2 regions of the Bacillus sp. EB V-12 genome follow, and region 2 is predicted to be linked to the other one. Evidence: predicted binding sites of a transcription regulator. Region 2 holds the regulator's gene; the other holds the start of a gene.
The links. The regulator Rex, encoded in region 2, represses fermentation and respiration genes when NADH is low (regulators of the CRP and FNR family bind a similar motif). The targets are predictions, from matches to a motif close to TTGTGAAATATTTCACAA.
Positions count from the first base shown of each region.

Region 1: the regulator Rex is predicted to act here: its motif matches at 3,191-3,208, upstream of ACZDYH_RS26605 (DoxX family membrane protein).

Region 1 covers NZ_JBUXJL010000014.1:8,066-17,018, reverse strand. The annotation lists gene ACZDYH_RS26625 (MetQ/NlpA family ABC transporter substrate-binding protein) at 1-348, shown strand, start outside; gene ACZDYH_RS26620 (methionine ABC transporter ATP-binding protein) at 361-1,401, shown strand; gene ACZDYH_RS26615 (methionine ABC transporter permease) at 1,376-2,044, shown strand; gene ACZDYH_RS26610 (SDR family oxidoreductase) at 2,084-2,860, opposite strand; gene ACZDYH_RS26605 (DoxX family membrane protein) at 3,253-3,759, shown strand; gene ACZDYH_RS26600 (DUF4256 domain-containing protein) at 3,832-4,398, opposite strand; gene ACZDYH_RS26595 (S9 family peptidase) at 4,506-6,470, opposite strand; gene ACZDYH_RS26590 (DUF3994 domain-containing protein) at 7,059-8,210, shown strand; gene glmS (glutamine--fructose-6-phosphate transaminase (isomerizing)) at 8,308-8,953, opposite strand, start outside.
Region 2 covers NZ_JBUXJL010000028.1:3,470-12,422, reverse strand. The annotation lists gene ACZDYH_RS29870 (ABC-F family ATP-binding cassette domain-containing protein) at 155-2,080, opposite strand; gene ACZDYH_RS29865 (redox-sensing transcriptional repressor Rex) at 2,268-2,897, shown strand; gene ACZDYH_RS29860 (YdiK family protein) at 2,927-3,118, opposite strand; gene ACZDYH_RS29855 (CPBP family intramembrane glutamic endopeptidase) at 3,115-3,864, opposite strand; gene groES (co-chaperone GroES) at 4,256-4,540, shown strand; gene groL (chaperonin GroEL) at 4,579-6,213, shown strand; purine riboswitch at 6,354-6,455, shown strand; gene guaA (glutamine-hydrolyzing GMP synthase) at 6,620-8,158, shown strand; purine riboswitch at 8,311-8,412, shown strand; gene ACZDYH_RS29835 (NCS2 family permease) at 8,542-8,953, shown strand, end outside.

The DNA.
Region 1 (8,953 bases), on a different contig from region 2:
TTAAAAGTTGATCCAAAGGCTACAGAAAAAGCGACTGCAAAAGATGTAATTGAAAATCCAAAAAAATTAAAGATTGTCGAATTAGAGGCATCTCAATTACCAACGCAACTAAGTGAAGTGAAAGCAGCTGCAATTAACACAAACTTTGCATTAGGTGCAAAATTAAGTCCAGCGAAAGATTCTATTTTCCGCGAAGGAAAAGATTCACCCTATGTGAACTGGGTTGTTGTTCGTACTGAAAATAAAGATGATGCCGTTGTAAATAAATTAAAGAAAGCTTATCAATCTAAAGAAGTAAAAGAGTTTATCGAGAAAAAATTTGATGGTTCAGTTTTACCATCTTGGTAGGAGCTGACGATAATGATTGAATTAAAAAACATATCCAAAGTATTTACAACAAAAAAAGGGAATGTTGAGGCTCTTAAGTCTACTTCCCTTAAAGTAGAAAAAGGCGAGGTATTTGGAATCATTGGGTATAGTGGCGCTGGTAAAAGTACATTGATTCGATGTGTAAATTTATTAGAAAAACCAACGACAGGAAATATCATTGTAAACGAACAAGACTTAACAACGTTATCGACAAAAGAACTAGCAAAAGCGAGACAAAGAATCGGAATGATCTTTCAAGGATTCAATTTACTTAAAACTGTTACCGTTTATGAAAATATCGCATTACCGTTACGGCTTGCTGGCATTCCAAAAGCAGAAATTGAAAAAAGAGTAGAAAAGTATTTACGCATTGTCGATCTTTTTAATCGAAAAGATGCGTATCCAAGCGAACTTTCTGGTGGTCAAAAACAGCGTGTTGCAATTGCTCGTGCGCTATCACATGAACCTGAAGTGTTATTAAGTGATGAAGCAACGAGCGCATTAGATCCCGAAACAACCGATTCTATCCTTGATTTGCTATTAAAGATTAACGAAGAAATCGGAATTACGATTTTACTCATTACACATGAAATGAATGTCATCCAGCGTATATGTGACCGCGTTGCTGTTATGGAACATGGATCTGTAGTCGAAAGTGGGACTGTAAAAGATATTTTCACAAACCCACAACATGTAACAACGAAGAAATTTGTAAATAGCGCATTTGCAGCGAAAATTCCAGAAGAGGTACAGAAAGAACTACAAAGTACTGGAGAAATTGTAACACTTTCATTTATTGGCACTACTTCAGGGGAACCTGCCTTAGCCGTTGCCACAAAACGTTTCCAAGTGTATCCCAATATTTTATCCGGTAATATTACGCAGTTAAAACATGAAGCATATGGGAAACTAGTCGTTCATATGCAAGGGGAACAAAATGAAATCCACCGTGCTTTATCATTTTTACAAGAGCAAGGAATCATCGTAGAAGGAGGTAGAACAGACTATGGGAAACAAGTCCTTTTTGGATGAGTGGGGTAAAGTCATATGGGAAGCTACGATCCAAACCTTTCAAATGACATCTATTTCATTACTCATCTCGATCCTTATTGCACTGCCACTTGGTGTTACACTTGTTTTAACGAGACCTGGTGGGCAGCGTGAAAATAAAATCATCTATCCTATTCTTAATACAATTATTAATATCATTCGCTCTCTTCCATTTATCATTCTATTATTCTTTATTTTACCTTTTACAAAGTTTCTAATGGGAACGTCCATTGGCGTGCAAGGTGTTATCGTACCGCTTGTCGTCTTCACAGCCCCTTATATCGCACGTTTAATGGAGACAGCTTTACTAGAAGTCGATCGCGGTGTCATTGAAGCCTACCAAGCGATGGGCGTTTCTACTATAAAAATCATTTGGCACGTCATGGTTAAAGAAGCTCGTCCCTCCCTTGTACTTGGATTAACAATCGCAACAATTGGCTTAATTGGCGCAACAGCAATGGCTGGCCTTGTAGGTGCTGGCGGGCTAGGGGATTTAGCATACCGGTTCGGACATTTACGCTACGAGCCTGAAGTAATGTATGCAACCGTCTTTATTTTAATTATCCTCGTTCAAGGATTACAGTCTTTAGGGAATGGTGTTGCACGAAGATTGAAGAAAGATTAAAAAAAGAAGGCATCTCACCAAGGTGAGATGCCTTCTTTTTTATCTTTTAAATCCACCTTCTGAATGAATAACTTGCCCAGTAATCCACTCGGCCTCTTCACTTACTAAAAATTTAATGAGTCTAGCTGCATCCCTTGGCTCACCAATTCTGCCAAAAGGAAACAGCGGCTTTAACCCTTGTTTTATCTCTTCAGTCATCCATCCTGTATCGGTTGGTCCTGGATTAATTGCATTCACTGTTATTCCTAAATGAGCTACCTCTGCTGACAACGTACTAGTAAGAGCATCAATAGCTCCCTTCGTTGTCGCATAAGCTAGTTCTCCTGCCATAGGACCTTGAAATTGCCCCGAAGTAATATTAACAATTCTACCACCATATTTCTTATCAAATCCCCGGGAAAATTGACTACTGAGCAATGTAGTCGCACGAACATTTACCATATAATGCTTATCTAATTCTTCAGCAGTCAACGTAGAGAAATCATTATTCGTAGAATATGCTGCATTATTAATTAATATATGAGGGTACCCTAATTGTTCAGTAACTTTATTTATAAGATCTTTCGGTGCATCATTCTGAGTTAAATCTAACTCCATACTTGAGACTTTAACACCGTTTTTTAGTAACTCTTCTTTTAATTGTATTTGTTCATTTTTATCAACGCCCCAAGGCATCTCTTTATCGTAAGCTGTCCAATACGTAAAAAATATATCGTATCCTGATTCAGCTAATTCTTTACAAACCGCTGCGCCTATACCATCTAGACGACTTACCCCTGTAATAACTGCTACTTTATTTTTCAATTGGTTCATCATATACTCCTCCAAGTTTAAAGGACGCATATTTTATATAAGAGATATAAACTTTCCCACAAAAAAGACAGATACATAAAATAGGCACCTATCCTTATAAAAGGGATGTACAATCCAAATATGCATTCCTTGAATGATTTACAGATAACTAAATAAACCCTCGCTTATGAGAGCAAAATTCATCTATCTAGTTTCTAATCATTACAAGTTCATCCACATATCTAGTCTTTGCCTCCTTTTGATATATCTCTATTATTAGTCTATCAAAAAAGATGAAATGTTACAAAAAATAAAACAATTACTCAAAACATATATTCGTTCACATTTCCTCCATTGTGAATTTATTCACAATGGATATATAATAAACATGTAAATACAATATTGGAGGGATTTCAATGGTTATCAATTTTTTAAGAACTGATAAACGTGCTACTTTCATATTATTACTTTTACGGCTTTACATAGGATATACATGGCTCGCTGCTGGGATAGGCAAAGTCTTCGGACAATCTTTTGACGCAAGCGGTTTTCTAAAGGGTGCTATTGCTCAAGCATCAGGTGACCATCCTGCAGTACAAAGTTGGTGGGCAGATTTTCTTCAACATTTTGTCCTTCCAAACGCAGACCTATTTAGCTTTTTAGTTCAATGGGGAGAAATTTTAGTAGGTCTAGGTTTGATTTTAGGCGGATTAACAAAAACAGCTGCATTTTTCGGAATCATAATGAATCTTTCATTTTTATTAAGTGGAACCGTTAGTGTAAACCCAAACCTGCTTATTTTGACTATGTTCATTTTAGTTGCAGGGCAGAACGCTGGACGTATTGGATTAGATGGCTATGTTTTCCCTAAACTTTTCCGTAAAAACAACCACAGAACATATAAATTAAGTAAAACTGCGTAGTAACAGTTTACTTTTAAAATATAAATAAGAAAAAGAGCCTGAATATAGGCTCTTTTTCTTATTTATCCTAATTTAAACTTTTAACGAACCACGAAAACCTCTGGCAGCATAGTAAGAGTCTGCTCCATTGTGGTACACGAAAACATGTCCAAAGCGATAATCGCAAAATAGAGCACCACCAAGCTCTCTAATATCTGAAGGTGTTTGTACCCAACTCGATGATTTCATATCAAAATCTCCAAGTTGTTGTAACTCTCGATATTGTTCTTCCGTTAATAACTCAATGCCCATAGCATTGGCAACATCAATAACGTTATTTTCTGGTTTATGTTTTTTTCTTGATTCTAACGCTTCAAGATCATAACAAAGACTTCTGCGGCCTTTAGGACTCTCCTTTGAACAATCATAGAAAGTATATTCGTCCTTTTCTTCATCATAACCAACAACATCCGGCTCACCACCAGTTACTTCCATTTCGTTAAGTGACCACATTTTTTCATTATTAGTAGTCAGCTTCGCTTCAACTTTAGCCCATTCAAGACCTTCATGGCGGTTCATGTTTTTCTCAAAACGAGCTTGCAATACTTTCAATAACTCTTCACGTTTTTCTACTAGTAAGTCATTTTTATTTCCTGTCATATTAGTCCTCCCTGATGTATGTACTGATAGTAGTTTAAGTATATATTTTATAATAAATCATCTCAATATGAAGACCGTTTCAACCCTATGTCTTGTACAAACATCCATTACAAAGTCCTAAAGCCCTCCATACTCTCCTCAAGAATATAGTGTGAAAACCACATCAAGTTCTGCTTCATAATAGCCACATGAACTCCTGGTTGGTCAGAACTATATGCCATTCCTTTAAATATAATTAATTCTGTATCAACTTCCATATCCATTAATCCTTGATATAGATCATATGCATTTGTAATTGGAATTCTTGCATCCTTTTCCCCATGTTGAATTAAGGTAGGCGTACAAGCTGATTTAATATACGTCATAGGTGATGTCTTCGTATATATCTCTGGATCATTCCATGGAGTATTTCCTAAATACATTCTAATAAAGTAAGGTATATCTGTATTTACATAATGGGTACTCCAGTTAGTGATTCCACCGCCAACTGAAATAGCTTTAAACCGACTACTAAACGTAGAACAGAAAGCTGATACATATCCACCGTTGCTCCATCCCATAACTCCTACTCTATCCTTGTCTACCATCCCTTTTTCTACTAGTTCATCCACTCCAGATATAACATCATCGTAGTCAGCAATCCCCTGTTTTCTATAGTTAGCTTTTAAAAATTCATTACCATAACCTGAACTTCCTCTGTAATTTGGTTCTAAAACGATAAAGCCTTTTTCAACAAACTGTTCAATCGGATATTTCTCATTGAAGCAGTCTGAAAATATCGGAAAAGATGCCCAAGCCGGACCGCCGTGAATTACTACTAATAAAGGATATTTTTTATTAGTGTCAAACTCTACTGGCGTTGATAAAACACCTTCTATTTCAAGACCATCGCTACTTTTCCATGAGATGATTTCCCTGTTACTTCTAAGTTTCCCTTTGAAAAAGCTATTTTCATCCGTTATTTTTTTATCGTCTAAATAGATTTCAAAGGTTTCATTTGTTATAGCCTTATTGTAGGATATATGTTTGCCATCCTTTGTTATAGAAGCATCCATTATAAAGCCATCTACTTTTTCGCTTAATATTTCCACAGTGCCATCTTCGGCTAGCAAACCAATAAGATAATTCGTTTTATTCTGCCACCTAATTAAAACCCCTTTAGCTGTCCACTGTAATGGCATAACCGTACTATCAAAATTTGTTACAGGTTGAATTACCTTTCCGGTATTTATATCATATATCTCTAACGTACTATCTTGTATATGGTTTCTATAGTAATCCTTCTCTCTTATGCTTGCTGTGTAACATATTTCACTGCCATCAGGAGAAAAGCAAACACTCCCTCCCAACAACTTATCCACATTCAGCTTTTGTAGCTCTCCAGCTTTAATATGGAGTATGTATAGATCTCCATTTATATAATCTGCCATATTTGAGCTTGGTGTCGCCATAAATACAACCTTTTTACCATCATTTGAAATATCAAATTCATGGATATGAAAATCCTTACCATCCGTTAATTGATAAACGACTCTGTTCTCGTGTTCATCTGTATCACTTTGTATCACCTTCTCTATTTCAATGTAATATAAACAATTATTCTGGTGTTCCTTACCTATATGTTGAAAATCTCCATATAGGTCCTTACGTTTCTTTATCTCCTCACATTCTTTTGACTGCGTAACATAATAAAGACCCTTGCCAGTAGGACCCCATTTGAATGTACTGACTCCTTCTTTCTCATCGGTAATTTGAACCTCTCTATAACCATCTAGTGACTTAACAAATATCTGATTTTTCCCATCACCAACTGGACTAAGATATGCGATACACCTAGCATCTGGAGACCATAATGGGTGTATACTATCTATATCACTATTTGATAATGGGTAACTCCGCTTCTTATCTTTTTCATATATCCATACATGATTCCTATATGTATTGTCTTTCCAATCAGCCGTCTTCTTAACAAATGCTACGTTTTTACCATCATCACTTATGTTTGTACTTGATACGGTTGGTAATGAAATAACCTCTTCTATACTTAAATATGTTTTTTCATTCACTTTCATCAATATACCCCCTCGAAATGTCCATAAATCTCTCGTCTCTTTTTGTCGTAATAAAGGAAATTGTTCACGAATACTTAAAATGATAACGGAAAATTCAGATAAATAAAAGTGAAGTCGATAAAGTAAAACTTTAATTTATGGAGTTCTATCCACTTACCAATTCTAGATGTTCTTTTTCGACACAAAAACACCCCTTTTAGATACAAATTTGTAAATTTATTTTAAAGCTATAACTATATGTTGGTTTGGAATAAAATTTGATAGAAATGAAGTCACAAATCTTTATTTAACAACAAAAAAATTCATTTTGAAAAAACGATTGATCAAAATAGAATTACTCTTTTTAACTAAGTATGAGATTTTTATAAAAAAATTTTAATCAAAACTCACTTAGAATCTTTACTTGAAGGAATAAAGCTTCGCATCTTTTTTGTGAACATCGTTAAACTAAGATAAATTTTGACCGTATCTGTAATTAATTGTAAAATATTATACGTAGAAAGGTATTATAAAATAAATATAGAAGGGGTATGTTTTTTAGTTTTAAAGGGGCTAAAGCACATCTATTTTATGTTTTCAAAGGGAGAATTGAAAAATCATATGAAGAATTTCAAAAAGAGTACAGGTAAAATTTTACTAGCATCCGGATTAGTAGTTTCTATGTCAGCTTGTAGTGTAACAAATTTATTTGGAGAAAAAGAAAAAACAAATGCTGAATCTGGTAAACAAGAAAGTAAAGAAACTAAGACAGAAGGAACAAATTCAACTAAGTCAGAAGGTAAATCATCTGAAACAAAGGAAAAATCAACTAACTCAAAAGAAGAAAGTAAAGATGTTAAGATGATTATGGTTTTACCTGAGGATTACCCACAACTTATGGTAGACATTGAAGAAGACTTATTAAGACGTCTAGATTACTATGATGCTTCTGTGAGGGATAATAAAAAGGGAAGTAAGTCAAATGAAGAGGTACGAGATAGTATTAAAGACTTAGATAAAGTATTTAATAAAATAGAACGTATAGATGCACCAGGAAAATACAAAGAAGATCATAAGGAAATTGTAAAAGCTGTTCAAAAGTTAAAAGAATCTTTCAAAGAAGTATCGAAGTTATTTGATTACTCTAAAACACTTAAAGATACGGATGATGCAATCATAGATAAAGCAAACAATAAATTAGATGAAGCAAAACGCATTTGGAAACCTGTATTTAATAAGTTAAAAGCGGAAGCTAAGGGTGGTTCAACAACTACTTCTACAACAAGTGGTACTAGTTCTTCTAACTCACCGAGTTTATCTAGTGGTAATACAGTTAAAACATACAGTACCCAAGATAAAACTGGTATATTCAAAGGAAAAATTGATACACCAGACGAGGATTCCGCTAAGTTTAAGAATGTACAGAACAACTATAAAGACGGTACAGAGCTTGTAGGTAATTGGGGTATTGATTACGGAGACGGAGTCAAAACTACGTTAGTCCTAAAAGCAGATAAGACATTTGAAACATATGCAAATGGTTCTTATCCAAATAAAGATAATTACTTAACAGGAACATACCAAGCAGACGTTTCTTCCCATCAGTTAACGCTAATGGTGGAAAAAGGAACTCAAAATGGTCAAGAAGTGAAATTAGAAAGACCTATTTATTCATCATATGAGGTTAAAAATTTAGATGGTAAAGCGTTACAGATTTTCCACATAGACGAACAAGTAACAATTTGTTATGTAAAACAATAAATAACTAAAAAAACTCTGTAAAATGATTTTTACAGAGTTTTTTCTTAGTTTTAATTTATTTCAAACGTATAACTATACTTATTAACCTACCAATCTCCTACTCAACAGTAACAGACTTAGCTAAGTTACGTGGCTTATCAACGTCACACTCGCGGTGAAGTGCTGCGTAGTATGAGATAAGTTGTAATGGAATAACTGCTACTAGCGGTGCTAGCGCTTCGTGTACAGCTGGTAATACGAAGCTGTCACCTTCCATTTCTAAGCCTTTCATTGAAATGATACATGGGTTAGCCCCGCGTGCTACTACTTCTTTCACGTTACCACGAATTCCAAGGTTTACGTGCTCTTGTGTAGCAAGTGCGATAACTGGTGTACCATTTTCGATTAAAGCGATTGTACCGTGTTTTAACTCTCCTCCAGCGAATCCTTCTGCTTGGATGTAAGAGATTTCTTTTAGTTTTAACGCACCTTCTAATCCTACGTAGAAGTCTACGCTACGTCCGATGAAGAAACAGTTACGCGTTGTCGCTAAAAATTGTTTTGCTAATGCGTCCATTTCTTCTTTTTGATCACAAAGTTCTATCATTGCATTTGCTACAAGTCCTAGTTCGTGTGTTAAATCGAAATCAAGAACTTCACCTTTTGCTTTAGCAATATCAGCCGCTAAAATTGAAAGTACTGCAAGCTGTGCTGTGTAAGCTTTCGTTGATGCAACTGCAATTTCTGGTCCAGCGTATAACGGA
Region 2 (8,953 bases):
TAATATATATAGGGTTACAATAGATATATTTAAAAAATCGTTAGTATATTCTAAGTTACGATAGATATATTCAAAAAATTGTTTAAGCACTAAAAAAAGATGTCACATAGTCAAAAATCCTGACTTATGAGACATCTTCCTTATTTAAATATGCTTATACATGCAGCTCTTCCCATTCTGCCATACAAGTTTCAAGTTGTTCTTGTAGCGTTTGCTTTTTAGTTGTAATTTCACTAGCTTTTTCATAATCTGCATATATTTCTGGTAAGCAAAGTTGATCTTCTAACGTAGCAATTTCTTCTTCTAATTCCACTATACTTTGTTCTAGCTCTTCAATTTTTCTAGTGCGTTGACGCTCTAGTTGTTTACGCTCTTTTTCTTCTAAATAATTTAATTTCTCTTGTGCAACCACCTTTTGAACAGGAACGTCACTTTCTTGCTGTTCAAGTTCTGCACGTTCAATCATTTCATTTTTCTTTTCAACGTAGTAATCGTAATCCCCTAAATATTCCTGTGCACCTTCTGTTGATAACTCAACCACAGTCGTTGTTACACGGTTAATAAAGTAGCGGTCATGTGAGACGAATAGAAGAGTCCCTGGGTAATCAATTAAAGCATTCTCCAAAATCTCTTTACTATTTAAATCAAGGTGGTTCGTAGGCTCATCTAGAATTAACAAATTTGACTTTTGCATCATAAGTTTTGCAAGAGCTAATCGAGCTTTTTGTCCACCACTAAGGGAAGATACTGGTTTCAGTACATCATCTCCTGTGAATAAAAAATTCCCAAGTATAGTACGGATTTCTTTTTCCGGTTGCAGTGGATATTCATCCCATAGTTCATTTAAAACCCGTTTAGAAGATGTTAAGTTTGCTTGTTCTTGATCATAATAACCAACAGATACATTTGATCCGAAAGAAACATCACCATTTAATAGTGGTAACTTATTCACAATGGATTTTAACAATGTGGATTTCCCAATTCCGTTTGGACCAACTAAAGCAACACTATCTCCGCGAGTTAAGCGCATAGTTACATGTTCAATTATAGGGTTTTCATTATAGCCGATGGTTGCATCATTTACTTGTAAAACATCATTTCCACTTTGTTTTTCAATATCGAAGTGGAATGATGCTGACTTAGAATCCCCTAATGGTCTCGTTAATAATTCCATTCTGTCTAGTTGTTTACGGCGACTTTGAGCACGTTTCGTTGTAGAAGCGCGAGCTATATTCTTTTGAACGAAGTCCTCAAGTTTTGCGATTTCATCTTGTTGTTTTTCGTAACGTTTCATTTCTTGCTCATATAATGCTGATTTTAAGTCTAAATATTTACTGTAGTTACCAACAAATCGTCTGCTTTCTTTATTCGAAATTTCATATACTTGTGTAACGAGTTTGTCTAAGAAATAACGGTCATGTGAGACGATTAATATTGCGCCAGGATAACCTTGCAAATATTGCTCAAGCCATGTTAATGTTTCGATGTCTAAATGGTTTGTAGGCTCGTCCAAAATAAGTAAGTCTGGTTTTGTTAATAATAATTTCCCGAGAGCTAATCTTGTTTTTTGCCCGCCGCTTAAAGTAGAGATCGTCGTCTGGTGCGTTTCAACTGGGAAGCCAAGGCCGCTTAAAATGGAGCGAATATCCGCTTCATATTGATATCCACCTTGATCTTTATAATTGAGTTGTAATTGGTCATAATCAGCTAACAATCTTTCATATGTAGCTTCGTTTGAAAAGTTTTCTTCTTTTCCCATTTCTTGCTCAAGCCTTCGGAGTTTTGTCTCCATTTGCTGTAAATGGGTAAAGACGGTTAGCATTTCATCCCAAATTGTTAAAGACGTTTCTAGTCCAGTATTTTGAGCTAAATATCCGATTGAGACATCTTTCGGTTTTATAATTTCGCCACCATCATGAGATAATTCACCAGCGATAATTTTTAATAATGTAGATTTACCTGCTCCATTCCTTCCAACTAATGCGATACGATCTTTTGTTTGTACTTCCAATTTTATGTTTGCAAGAATTGTTTCTGCACCGTATAATTTCGAAAGCGCGTTTACTTGTAATAAAATCAATGTTTTCACCTCAAATAATTTCTTAACTTTGCCATGTTTATATTTCTCAATCATACTAAAAATAGTGTATAGTTTAAAATAAAGAGAGAATACTTCTTCTCTTTATTATACAAGGAATTTAATGAGTGCTAAACTTCTGTATTTGATTAAAGTATATGAATAAAGATAGGAAGAGAGGAGAGGTCATATGGATCAGCAAAAGATTCCACAAGCCACTGCTAAAAGATTGCCTCTATACTATCGATTTATCCAAAACTTATCTCTTTCTGGTAAGCAGCGTGTTTCATCGGCCGAATTGAGTGAGGCAGTAAAAGTAGATTCCGCAACAATACGAAGAGATTTTTCGTATTTTGGAGCGTTAGGGAAAAAGGGATATGGATATAACGTAAATTATTTATTATCATTTTTCCGCGAAACACTTGATCAAGATGATATAACACGTGTAGCACTTATTGGAGTAGGTAATTTAGGGACCGCTTTCTTACATTATAATTTCACGAAAAACAATAATACAAAAATTGAAATGGCATTTGATGTTAGTGAAGAGAAAGTTGGAACAGAAATCGGGGGCATTCCTGTATATCATTTAGATGAATTAGAAGAGAGATTATCAAATGATATACAAGTGGCAATATTAACAGTACCGGCTACAGTAGCACAAGCTGTAGCAGATAGATTAGCTGAAACAAGCGTGCACGGTATTTTGAATTTCACACCAGCGCGATTAAACGTATCAGAGAATATTAGAATTCATCATATTGACTTAGCTGTAGAGTTACAAACATTAGTTTACTTTTTGAAAAACTATCCACAATAAAACGCAGAGGGAGCGACCTCTGCGTTTTATTATTGTTTCTTGTTTGTGAATTTAACTAATATAAGGCGAAGTGCCAAATTAAAATCAATTGTTGCCATAACTGCAAATAGTATTGTCCACATATTCCAGATTGTATCTGTCACGTTCGTAATGGCGAAGCGTGTAAAGATACATCCAAGAAGGAAGTATAGTGCAGCCATGAACAATGGTGAGTTTCTCATACAAAAAATCCTCCGATAAAGCCTTGCATTTTTTCAGCTTCTTTAATCATTTCTTGAATTTGTTCATTGCTCATAAAAATTTGCCCAATAGCGACTAATGTATTCATTGCAACATGAGCTGCAATCGGAACGATAATACGTTTCGTCTTCACATATAAGAAGGCGAATACGAGCCCCATAGCAGTGTATACCAATAAGTGAGTAAAATCAAAATGAATTGCTGCGAATACAAGCGAACTAATGATAGCTGCAATAAAGAAGTTAAACTTCTTATAAAGTGTACCGAATAGAATTTTTCTAAATACGATTTCTTCTAAGATAGGTCCAATTATAGAAACAACAATAAGGAACCAAGGTGTCGTTCTTGCAATTTCCATCAGTTTCATTGTATTTTCTGAACCTTGTTTAATTCCTAGCAGTTGCATCTCGATCATACCGGCAACTATTTGTGAAAAGAAAGCTAAGAAGAACCCGATAAAAATCCATCCAATAGTAGCTGGAACAGAAGAGCGCATTGCATCTAAATGCCTGTCACGAATATCCGTTCTAAGTAACCAAAGTACGATACATAATGCAATAAAGAAGCTAATGATTGCCCAGTGTCCCGTTATGATTTGTCCTTTTTCCTCAATGGTAAATCCTCTATTATCATAGAGTCCTGTTTTTAGGAGAAGTGGTAATCCAACAACGCCAGATAACTGCATTAAAATGTATGTAACGATAATCCACCAGTATTGTTTCTTCAAATGGTTTAACCATCCTTTCTAACTATAGTGTATGAGATAAGTTAGGATAACATGTAAATATGCTACCTACGATATAAACCTCACTTGAATTATGTTTTTTTCGTAAATCCTTATTTGAAATTATAATAGAAGACAGGAGAAAGTTGTGTGTGTAGCGAAAACAACTTAGGGTGTCCTTTCATATTGTAACATACGAGCAGTGGAAACAACGATTCATATAGTAAAGGCAGTATTCTATATAGAAAGTTTATATAGTGATTTGCGAAAAAATTATGATTTTTTTACTTGCAAAAGAAATTGAGATTATTTATTATTATAAGTGTGTTAGCACTCGGATGACTTGAGTGCTAATAAAAGAAATTTACATAACAAAATGAGGAGGTTATTGTTCATGCTAAAGCCATTAGGTGATCGCGTTGTAATTGAGCTTGTTCAAGCAGAAGAAAAAACAGCAAGTGGTATCGTATTACCAGATACTGCAAAAGAAAAACCACAAGAGGGTAAAGTTGTTGCAGTAGGTACTGGTCGAGTGCTTGAGAATGGTGAGCGTGTTGCTTTAGAGGTAGCAGCAGGTGATCTTATCATCTTCTCAAAATATGCAGGTACTGAAGTGAAATATGAAGGTACAGACTACTTGATTTTACGTGAAAGTGACATTTTAGCAGTTATCGGTTAATTATATAAATCTTAAAAAATCCAAGGGGGTCAATTATTATGGCAAAAGATATTAAATTTAGTGAAGAAGCACGTCGTTCGATGCTTCGCGGTGTCGACACTCTTGCAAACGCAGTAAAAGTTACGCTTGGACCAAAAGGTCGTAACGTTGTACTTGAGAAAAAATTTGGTTCACCACTTATTACAAATGATGGTGTAACAATCGCAAAAGAAATCGAATTAGAAGATGCATTCGAAAACATGGGTGCGAAATTAGTAGCAGAAGTTGCTAGCAAAACAAATGACGTAGCTGGTGACGGAACAACAACTGCAACTGTATTAGCGCAAGCTATGATTCGTGAAGGTCTTAAAAACGTAACAGCTGGTGCTAACCCAATGGGTCTTCGTAAAGGTATCGAAAAAGCTGTTACTGCTGCAATTGAAGAATTAAAAACGATTTCTAAACCAATCGAAGGCAAATCTTCTATCGCACAAGTAGCTGCTATTTCTGCAGCTGACGAAGAAGTAGGTCAATTAATCGCTGAAGCAATGGAGCGCGTTGGTAACGACGGCGTTATTACTTTAGAAGAGTCTAAAGGATTCACAACAGAATTAGACGTAGTAGAAGGTATGCAATTTGATCGTGGATATGCATCTCCTTACATGATTACTGATTCTGACAAAATGGAAGCAGTTCTTGATAACCCATACATCTTAATCACTGACAAAAAGATTTCTAACATTCAAGAAATCTTACCAGTATTAGAGCAAGTGGTACAACAAGGTAAACCACTTCTTATCATTGCTGAAGATGTTGAAGGCGAAGCTTTAGCTACATTAGTAGTGAACAAACTTCGTGGTACATTCAACGTAGTAGCTGTTAAAGCTCCTGGATTTGGTGACCGTCGTAAAGCAATGCTAGAAGATATCGCAATCTTAACAGGTGGCGAAGTAATCACTGAAGAATTAGGTCGTGACTTAAAATCTGCTACAGTTGAATCTTTAGGACGCGCTGGTAAAGTTGTTGTTACAAAAGAAAACACAACTGTAGTTGAAGGTGTAGGAAGCACAGAACAAATCGAAGCTCGCATCGGTCAAATCCGTGCGCAATTAGAAGAAACAACTTCTGAATTCGATCGTGAAAAATTACAAGAGCGTCTTGCTAAACTAGCAGGTGGCGTAGCAGTAATTAAAGTAGGTGCAGCAACTGAAACTGAGTTAAAAGAGCGCAAACTTCGCATTGAAGATGCACTTAACTCAACTCGTGCAGCAGTAGAAGAAGGTATCGTTGCAGGTGGTGGTACTTCACTTATGAACGTATACACAAAAGTAGCTTCTATCGTAGCTGAAGGCGACGAAGCAACAGGTATCAACATCGTACTTCGTGCACTAGAAGAGCCAGTTCGTCAAATCGCAATCAACGCTGGTCTAGAAGGATCTGTAGTTGTAGAGCGTCTAAAAGGCGAAAAAGTAGGCGTTGGTTTCAACGCAGCTACTGGCGAATGGGTTAACATGCTTGAGTCTGGTATCGTAGATCCAGCTAAAGTAACTCGTTCTGCACTTCAAAACGCAGCATCTGTTGCAGCTATGTTCTTAACAACTGAAGCTGTAGTTGCTGACAAGCCAGAACCAAATGCACCAGCAATGCCTGACATGGGCGGCATGGGCATGGGCGGTATGGGCGGAATGATGTAATTCCGTTTGCCCTAAAAAACATCCATTTCTATATAGAAATGGATGTTTTTTTATGTTTTTTAGAAAAGGAAATGAATTTCTGTAGAATTTTGTCGCTTTCTCTCTTGACCATATTGATACTTCATTGTTAGAATCTAGGAAGATAATATAAAACGATCCTTCATATATCCTCAATGATATGGTTTGAGAGTCTCTACCGGGTTACCGTAAACAACCTGACTATGAAGGCAGTGTGTCTTATATTTATAAAGAGCGGAGACTATCTTTCTTTATAAAGCCAGACCCCTGCCTTTTCTTTGTTATGAGACTAGAGGCGGAGGACTGGCTTTTTTTATTATATTGGTAATGCTTTTCGCCAAATTGGTGAAAATATTTATATACGAGAACTAACGTTGGGGTGATTATTTTGAAGAAACAACACGATACAATTATCGTTTTAGATTTTGGAAGTCAATACAATCAGTTAATAGCACGTCGAATTCGTGAGTTCGGTGTATACAGTGAACTTCATCCACATACAATTACTGCAGAAGAAATTAAAGCAATGAATCCAAAAGGGATTATTTTCTCTGGTGGACCAAATAGTGTATACGGTGAAGGTGCATTACATTGTGATGAAAAAATCTTTGAACTAGGTTTACCAATCTTCGGTATTTGTTACGGTATGCAGCTTATGACGCAACACTTCGGTGGTAAAGTAGAGCGTGCAAATCACCGTGAGTACGGAAAAGCTGTTCTTAAAGTAGAGAACGAATCAAAATTATATGCGAACCTTCCAGAAGAGCAAGTTGTATGGATGAGCCATGGCGACTTAGTAACTGGTTTACCTGAAGGATTCGTAGTAGATGCAACAAGTGAGTCTTGCCCAATTGCTGGTATGAGCAATGAAGCGAAAAACTTATACGGTGTACAATTCCACCCAGAAGTACGTCACTCTGAGCACGGTAACGATTTAATTAAAAACTTCGTATTCGGCGTATGTGGTTGTTCTGAAGGATGGAACATGGAGAACTTTATTGAAGTAGAATTAGAAAAGATTCGTGAAACTGTTGGAGACAAAAAAGTACTATGCGCACTTAGTGGCGGTGTAGACTCTTCTGTTGTAGCAGTATTAATTCATAAAGCAATTGGTGATCAATTAACATGTATTTTCGTTGACCACGGTTTACTTCGTAAAGGTGAAGCAGAAGGCGTTATGAAAACATTTAGCGAAGGCTTCCATATGAACGTTATTAAAGTGGATGCAAGAGACCGCTTCATGGACAAGTTAAAAGGTGTAGAAGATCCAGAACAAAAACGTAAAATCATCGGTAACGAATTCATTTACGTATTTGATGATGAAGCGTCAAAATTACAAGGTATGGACTTCTTAGCGCAAGGTACACTTTACACAGATATCGTTGAGAGTGGTACAGCAACTGCACAAACAATTAAATCTCACCATAACGTTGGTGGTCTTCCAGAAGACATGCAGTTCAAATTAATTGAGCCTTTAAACACGTTATTTAAAGACGAAGTACGTGTATTAGGATCTGAATTAGGAATTCCTGATGAAATCGTATGGCGTCAACCATTCCCAGGACCGGGTCTTGGTATTCGTGTATTAGGTGAAATCACAGAAGAGAAATTAGAAATCGTTCGTGAATCTGATGCGATTTTACGTGAAGAAATTATTAAAGCGGGCTTAGACCGTGAAATCTGGCAATACTTCACTGCGCTTCCTGGTATGCGTAGCGTAGGTGTTATGGGTGACGAGCGTACTTACGATTACACAGTAGGTATCCGTGCGGTAACATCTATCGACGGTATGACAGCTGACTGGGCACGTATCCCTTGGGACGTATTAGAGAAAATCTCTGTACGTATCGTAAACGAAGTAAAACACGTTAACCGTATCGTGTATGATGTAACGAGTAAGCCACCAGCAACTATTGAGTGGGAATAGTATTTATAAAAAGGTCCATCTATTGCTTATGCATAGATGGATCTTTTTTATTTTGGTATTAATACGAACGAAAATATAAAATTTTATAAAAATGTTCGTTTTTAAATTGACAAAACTACTTCGTCGAGTTAATATGATTATGTAATTCAAACGAAAAGTGAATATTATGCCGTCGTATAATATCGGGGATATGGCCCGAAAGTTTCTACCTAGCTACCGTAAATGGCTTGACTACGAGGCGTTTGTATAAAGATGAGGGGAAACTTGTCTTTGTTTATAGAACGCTTCCATGTATATATGCAATGGAAGCCTTTTTTATTTCTCGGGATAAAAGATGGCTAGGAGAAATACGGCGAGTAATCATATAACGGGGGAAACGTAGGATGAAACGCTATTTTCAGTTTGATGAGCTCGGTACGAATTATAAGACTGAGTTCATAGCAGGGTTAACGACATTTCTATCTATGGCTTACGTACTATTTGTCAATCCTGCTACGCTGTCGCTTGGAAATGTTAAAGGGTTACCAGCAGGTACAGGGATGGATCCAGGTGCAGTATTCGTTGCTACGGCATTAGCGGCAGCGATCGGTTCGTTAATTATGGGTATTTTCGCGAAGTATCCAATTGCTTTAGCGCCAGGTATGGGAATTAACGCGTTCTTTGCTTATACAGCAGTGTTAACGATGGGTATTCCATGGCAAACAGCAATTGCCGGAACATTAATGTCAGGTATTATCTTTATTATTCTTACTGCTTCAGGTATTCGTGAAAAAATCATCAATGCAATTCCATCAG